One region of the Synechococcus sp. H55.7 genome, then DNA from elsewhere that is predicted to be linked to it. Evidence: predicted binding sites of a transcription regulator. Region 1 holds the regulator's gene; the other holds the start of a gene.
The links. The regulator HrcA, encoded in region 1, represses chaperone genes, less so after heat shock. The targets are predictions, from matches to a motif close to TTAGCACTCNNNNNNNNNGAGTGCTAA.

Region 2: groES (co-chaperone GroES) is a predicted target of HrcA. The motif match lies at 2,207-2,233, and genes of this name have one in related genera.

What each region holds. Positions count from the first base shown of each region.
Region 1 covers NZ_JANSJD010000015.1:12,564-16,396, forward strand. The annotation lists gene NW851_RS08705 (hypothetical protein) at 1-152, opposite strand, end outside; gene NW851_RS08710 (urease subunit beta) at 281-640, opposite strand; gene NW851_RS08715 (urease subunit gamma) at 740-1,042, opposite strand; gene hrcA (heat-inducible transcriptional repressor HrcA) at 1,386-2,513, shown strand; gene tilS (tRNA lysidine(34) synthetase TilS) at 2,553-3,578, shown strand; gene NW851_RS08730 (VanW family protein) at 3,830-3,833, opposite strand, start outside.
Region 2 covers NZ_JANSJD010000002.1:32,518-36,350, reverse strand. The annotation lists gene NW851_RS01090 (apocytochrome f) at 219-1,202, shown strand; gene NW851_RS01085 (PhzF family phenazine biosynthesis protein) at 1,258-2,070, opposite strand; gene groES (co-chaperone GroES) at 2,319-2,630, shown strand; gene groL (chaperonin GroEL) at 2,729-3,833, shown strand, end outside.

The DNA.
Region 1 (3,833 bases):
TCCCCGATGAGCTTCAACATCACCGCCACCGTCATACTTGTCCAACTGAGAGGGCCAAAGGCAGCGCCTGCTGCAGCCAGCAGCGCCAACCCCGAAAGATTGAGCCCCAAGCCTTGCACCCACATCCACCAGACGGTCTCGCGCTCCGACATTGGCCGGCTCCTAGAAACGGAAGAATTGGATAGCCCTACTCTCCTGGATCTGAGGCGAGGTGGGGATATGGCCAAGCCTCAGCCCAGATGCCCAAAGCTGCATACTTCGGGGGGCGTTATGTCCAGGCCTAGCCCAGCCACGCCTGCAACCGCGCCAGAGCCAGCCGCTTTTGGGCAGCAGAGCTTACCGTACCTTCTGTGAGCCGATTGAAGCCGTGCACCAGCCCCTTGCCTCCCAAAGCCACCAGCGTCACCCGATGGGTTTGCCCCGGCTCAAAGCGCACCGCTTGGCCGGAAGGAATGTTGAGGCGCATGCCAAAGCTGGCGGCGCGATCGAACACCAGAGCCCGGTTCACCTCGAAAAAGTGAAAATGGGATCCCACCTGAATGGGCCGATCCCCTCGGTTGGTCACCTCCAGGGTCACGCTGGCCCGTCCGACATTGGCTTGGATGGGATCCTCTGCCAGCAGCAGCTCCCCCGGGATCAGAACCGGTGCAGGGTCCGCAGCAGGCGGGGTTTTGGGTTGGCGAGCCATGGTGGCAACCTCCTGAAGTCTGTGAGTCGTTGGGGGATCCTTAGAAAGCAGCTAGCGAATGGGGTGGTGCAGGGTCACCAGCTTGGTTCCGTCGGGGAAGGTGGCCTCCACTTGAATTTCCGGGATCATCTCCGGGATCCCAGGCATCACGTCCTCTCGGCTCAGCCAGGTTAGCCCCTCGCTCATCAACTGGGCAACCGTTTTCCCTTCCCGTGCCCCCTCCAAAACGGCTGCGCTCAGGTAGGCCACCGCCTCGGGGTAGTTGAGTTTGAGGCCTCGCTGCCGCCGATCCCGAGCCAACTGGGCCGCCAGGTAGATCAACAACTTGTCTTTCTCCTGGGGAGACAGGTACATGAGGTCACCTCAAAGATACAAAACGATACAGAAGAGACGGCAGGGCGCCACGTTAGCCTAGAGTTGATTTAACTTATACCACCTCTGGGCCAACAAGAGGCTCCCAAGTTGTATGAGGAACCACCCGCCCTTCTCCAGCACTGACGGTCTCGGTACCCGATGTTGCATCTTCCTTCCTGGGCAGCCTCTCCTGAAAGAGTAACAATAGATAAATAGGTGTAGTAGTCGTCAAGGTTTGTTTAGATTTGTATCTCGGCCCTGAGTTGATTTATCTTGGAGCAATTTACCGGCTTTGTTTAGCAGTTTCCTTTGATATGGATTGACTAGGTTCTTTTGATGAGCTATGAAACTCGAACTGACTCCCAGACAGCGCAAGATTCTCTGGGCGACGGTGCGCAGCTACATTGCGACGGCTGAACCTGTCGGTTCCAAAACCTTGGCTCAGTCCTATAACTTTGGGGTGAGCACGGCCACCATTCGTAACGACTTGGCCACCCTTGAGCAGGTTGGGTTACTGTTTCAGCCCCACACCTCCGCCGGGCGGGTTCCTTCCGACTTTGGCTATCGGGTCTATGTGAACGATCTGTTGACCTCTGCCAACATGGATGGGATCCCCTGCGATGCTCCTCAGCCGGATCCCCATCCTGCTCTGCAGCAGTTGCTGGATCAGCTTGGCCGCGAGCTGGGCGACGACCTGGACAGTCTTCTCCAGAGGGTGGCCCAGCTTTTGGCCCATCTGAGCGGCTGCATTGCTCTGATCACCCCACCCCAGGGGCCGGTGGTGGCCATTCACCACGTGCAGTTGGTGTCGGTGGCGCCAGGGCGGGTGATGGTGTTGGTGGTTACCGATTCTTATCAAACCCATTCGGCCTTGGTCAGCCCACCCGAGTGGCCCAGCGACTGCCAAGAGGATCTGGAAGATGAATTGCGATTGCTCAGCAACTTCCTCACCCTGAAGCTGCGGGGCAAGACTTTTGCCGAGTTGCAGGATTTGAGCTGGCTGAAGCTGGATGAAGAGTTTCGCGCCTACAGCCATTGGCTGCAGCAACTGCTGCGCTCGGTGGTACAACGCTATCTGCGGCCATCTCTCGGGCAGGTGTTCAGTGCCGGCATGACAGAGCTGATGCGTCAACCGGAGTTTTCCCAAGCCCGGCAGGTGCAGGCGGTGATGCAGTTGATCGAGGAAGGGGCGGAGCAACTCCAGGGAATGATTGGGCTCCATTTGACCGATGGGGGCTCAAGGGGGAACGATTCAGGACAGCCCGACCGCAATATCCCGGTGATCATCTACATCGGCAGCGAGAACCCGCTGGAGTCTTTGCACCACTGTACGGTTATCGCTGCCACTTACCACCGCCGCTCGGCTCCTCTGGGTACTGTCACCTTGCTGGGGCCGACCCGAATGGCCTACGAGCGCAGCATTGCGGCTGTGCAGGCGGTGGCCTCTCACCTGACTCGGTCTCTTGCTTAGGGGGGCAGGGTCTGGGCTGCACCCGAGCAATAGCAAGCTGTGACCAGGCTCTCTTCTTTTCACCTGCGGGTACAACACGCCATCCGGCAGCGGCAGCTTCTTCACCCCGGCGAGCGCTTGCTGGTGGCTTTTTCCGGCGGTCAAGATTCCTTTTGCCTGCTCCAGATCCTGCGGGATCTGCAGCCTCGCTGGGACTGGAAGCTGTTTGTCCTGCATTGTGATCACCGTTGGTCGGCGGACGAAACGGAGTGTGCCCGCTTTTTGCAGCGATGGCTGCAGCAGCAGGGGCTAATCCATGCCGTTGCAACTGCGGATCCCATCCGCCGAGATGAGGCAGGGGCCAGGGCTTGGCGCTACCAACAGTTGGACAAATGGGCCCGCATTTGGGAGTGCAGCGCCGTGGTGATGGGGCATACGGCCAGCGATCGCGCAGAGACGTTGTTGTGGAATTTGCTGCGGGGGACAGGAGCCGCCGGGCTGAGCAGCCTAGATTGGCAGCGCCGCCTGGACGAGCGGGATCCCACCTCTGCCCGGTTGGTGCGCCCCCTGCTGGGCCTTTTTCGTTGGGAAACCGAGCAATTTTGCCGGCAGCACCAGTTGCCGGTCTGGCCGGATCGCAGCAACCAAGATCTGGCCCATGGCCGCAACCGCCTCCGCCTAGAGGTGATGCCCTACCTGAAGCAACACTTTAACCCCCAACTGGAAGTGGCTCTGAACCGAGCTGTCACGCTGCTACAAGCAGAACACGAGCTGGTGGTAGCCCAGGCAGATCAGCTCTGGGCGCAGGTGTATGAGCCCACTTTGCCAGGGCTGCGACGGGATCCCTTGCGGGCCGCCCCCTTAGCCCTGCAGCGACAGGTGATGTTCCGATTTTTGTCCCTGGTGCTGCCCCACCACCCCACCTTTGATCAGGTGGAAGCCGGGATCCAGCTCTTAAAAGCAGGCCGCGGCAGCCGCAGCCCCGACTATCCAGGTGGGAGCTGGCTAGAAGTGAAAGAGGATCACATTTGTTTTGTTTCCATTAATTCCACTTCCCCGAAAGGAAGCAACTCTCCCCGACTATAGCCCTTACCCAATCCAGGGGCCCAGATCGACAGGGTCTCGTTTTGGGCTGCAATTTCCCCTCACTTTTTGTCGCCGAGGGGCCTGAAACCCTTGCCCAGCAAGGGATCGACCGGATCAACGGAAGAATCAGGGTTTGAGGGTTGTCGCCGACCCTGTCGCTGAATTTTGGGTATAAAGCTTTACAAGGATCCCGGTGCTGCTGTTGAGGTGGCCTGGGATGGGCTCCTGAGGGGTGGGCTAAGACGGTCTTTCTAG
Region 2 (3,833 bases), on a different contig from region 1:
GCGGCAATTGGGTTCAACTGTTAACTGAGGTTAACTGAATTCCCGGTCGTGCTAGCGGGATGGAGTCCTTTTAAAACGGTGAGTCAGGATCCCGATGGCGAGGTGAGCCGCTTGTGGTTAGGTCAGCTTCTGCCGAGCGAGGTGGGGCGAATGATCGAGATCGCTCTTCCCCAATTGTGTTCCAAAACTGTGATTGCAATCCATTCTGAGCTGAACTTATGAAGCGAATTTGCTTAGCCGTGTGTGCGCTGCTGCTGTTGCTGGGGATGGGATCCCGTCCGGCGGCAGCCTACCCTTATTACGCCCAGATGGCCTACGACAACCCCCGCGAGGCCACCGGAAAAATTGTCTGCGCCAACTGCCACCTGAACGCCATGCCCGCCCGTGCCGAAGTGCCGCAGGCGGTTACCCCTGGCCAGGTGTTCACCATCAAGGTCGGGATCCCTTATGACCTGAGCAAACAGCAGGTGCTGGGGGATGGCAGCAAAGGCGGGCTGAATGTGGGTGCTGTGGTGGTGTTGCCGGAGGGCTTCCGTTTGGCTACCGAAGAGGAGATGACCGAGGAACAGCGGCAGGAAACCGCCGAGACCTACATCACCCCCTACAGCGACGAGAAGCCCAACATCCTTCTGGTGGGCCCTTTGCCCGGCGAGCAACACCAGGAAATCGTCTTCCCGGTGGTAGCGCCTGACCCGAAAGAGGATCCCTCGGTGGCCTTCATGAAATATCGGGTCTATGTCGGCGCCAACCGCGGTCGTGGCCAGATCAACCCCGACGGCAGCCTCAGCAACAACAACGTCTTCCGCGCTCCCGCCACCGGTCGCCTGGCCAGCATTGCCACCGTCGAGTCGGATCTCAGCGACCTGCCAGCTGAGCTGGCCGCCCTGGTGCCGCCCGAATACGAGTTGCCGGGCACGCGGGTGCTCAGTTTCGAGACCGAAAACGGGATCCAAAACTTGGTAGTGCCGCCGGGGCCGGAGTTGGTGGTTAACGTGGGCGACAGCGTCCAAGAGGGGGATCCGGTCACCAACAACCCCAACGTGGGCGGCTTTGGCCAAGCAGAGCGGGATCTGGTGTTGCAAAGCCCGGATCGGGTGAAATGGCTGGTGGCCTTCCTGGCAGCGGTGGCCATCACCCAGCTCCTGCTGGTGCTCAAGAAAAAGCAAGTGGAACTCATTCAGGCGGCAGAACTTTTGGGCTAGCCCAACCGTTCCCATACTTTTTCCACCACCCCGGAACCAGCCGGGGTGCTTTTTTCTAGGGGATCCGCAGCTCTCCCACAATCACCAACACCGCTTGGCCGGCAATCTCCACACGAGGGCCGAGATCGCGGCACCACAGCTCGCCTCCCCGCGTCGAGAGCTGGCGGGCTTTGAGCTCAGCCCGGCCCAGGCGCCTCGACCAATAGGGCATCAAAAGACACTGGGCAGATCCCGTCACCGGATCCTCCACGATCCCCAACTGGGGGGCGAAAACGCGGCAGACGAAATCCGGCCCATCCTTCAGATCCTCCCCAGAGGCGGTGACGATCAAGCCGGAAACGGGGAGCGCCTGAACCTGGGCCCAATCCGGCTGCACCTGCTGCACCTGCTGGGCCGAAGCCAGCACCGCCATACCCATGCCTCCGCGGCACAGATCTACAGGTGGGATCCCCAAAGCCGCTGCCACCTGCTCTTGCGCTTCCGGCCAGGGCTGGGGAGCCTGGGCGGGAAAATCCATCGCCAGCCGCTCCCCCTGCCGCCGCACCGACAACCGGCCACTGCGGGTGGAAAAGGCCACCTCCTGAGCTTCCGGGTGCACCCCGGTCAAGAGCACATAGGCACCGGCCAAGGTGGCATGGCCACAGAGATCCACTTCCGTCGTCGGAGTAAACCAGCGCAGCCCATAGTGGGGAACAGCGCCCAGGGATCCCTGGGGCAGCAAAAAAGCCGTCTCCGACAAATTGTTCTCCGCCGCAATCGCTTGCATCAAAGCTGCCGGCAGCTCCTGGGGCAGCAAACACACCGCCGCCGGGTTGCCCCTAAAAGGCACGGCCGTAAAGGCATCCACTTGAAACAACGGGATCCGCACCTGCTTGCTCCACCCCCCTCAGGCCATGATCCCACAACAGGCCCAGAAGTAGAGAGATCCGTACCCAACCGTACCTGCCCAAAAGCGGGATCCCGCCCACAGGGGCTATTGTCAGGCCAGAAAGTTGGCTGATAAACTAGCACTCGTAAGTCGAGAGTGCTAAAACCTCGATTTGCACAAGCTTAAGGTCTCGACTCATAGGTTAAACCCTTCAGCTTCGTGCTTTCGGATCACGGAGGAAAATTGTCATGGCTGCAGTAGCTCTGAACGTCTCTACGCTGAAGCCGCTGGGCGACCGCGTGCTGGTCAAGATTGCCCAGCAGGACGAGAAAACCGCAGGCGGCATCTTTTTGCCCGATACCGCCAAAGAAAAACCCCAAGTGGGGGAAGTGGTCGCAGTTGGGCCTGGCAAGCGCAATGACGAGGGCAAGTTGATCCCGATGGAACTGAAGGCCGGCGATAAAGTGCTCTACTCCAAGTACGCCGGCACAGAAGTGAAGCTGGGCAGCGATGAATATGTGCTGCTGGCCGAGCGGGACATTCTCGCCATTGTTCAGTAATTCATCAGTGCTTCGGTAGCAACTCAACTGCAATTCAGCAGTCGAGCCGTTGAGTCTTTGTTTCACCCTTACCGGCGTTTGTACGTCAGAGGTTAACTATGGCCAAATCGATCATTTTCAGCGAAGACGCTCGTCGCGCCCTTGAGCACGGCATGGATGTATTGGCAGAAGCAGTAGCCGTTACTCTTGGCCCCAAAGGGCGCAACGTTGTACTGGAGAAAAAATTTGGCGCGCCCCAAATCATCAACGATGGGGTAACCATCGCCAAAGAAATCGAGCTGGAAGACCACATTGAAAACACCGGCGTCTCCCTGATCCGTCAGGCGGCTTCCAAGACCAACGACACGGCTGGTGACGGCACCACCACCGCCACCGTCTTGGCCCATGCCATGGTTAAAGAAGGGCTGAAAAACGTAGCCGCCGGCGCCAACCCGATTGCCCTCAAGCGCGGCATTGACAAGGCGGTGAAGTTCCTGGTGGACAAGATCGCCGAACATGCCCGCCCAGTGGAAGACTCCAAAGCCATTGCCCAAGTAGCGTCCATTTCCGCCGGCAACGATGAGGAAGTGGGCCGCATGATTGCCGAGGCCATGGACAAAGTGGGCCGCGAAGGGGTGATCTCCCTGGAAGAAGGCAAGTCCATGACCACCGAGCTGGAAGTGACGGAGGGGATGCGCTTTGACAAAGGCTACATCTCTCCCTACTTCGTCACCGACACGGAGCGGATGGAGGCGGTTCTGGAAAACCCCTACATCCTGATTACCGATAAGAAAATCACCCTGGTGCAAGACCTGGTGCCGGTTCTGGAGCAAGTGGCCCGCGCCGGTCGTCCGCTGCTGATCATCGCCGAAGACATCGAGAAAGAAGCCCTGGCCACCCTGGTGGTAAACAAGCTGCGGGGCGTGCTGAGCGTGGTAGCGGTGAAAGCGCCTGGCTTTGGGGATCGCCGCAAGGCCATGCTGGAAGACATCGCCATCCTCACCGGCGGTGAGGTCATCAGCGAAGAACGCGGCCTGAAGCTGGAGAACGCCCGTCTTGACTCCTTCGGCTCGGCCCGTCGCGTCACGGTAACCAAAGACCACACTACCATCGTGGCGGAAGGCAACGAAGCGGCCGTCAAAGCCCGCTGCGAGCAAATCCGTCGCCAAATTGAAGAAACCGATTCCACCTACGACAAAGAAAAACTGCAGGAGCGCCTGGCCA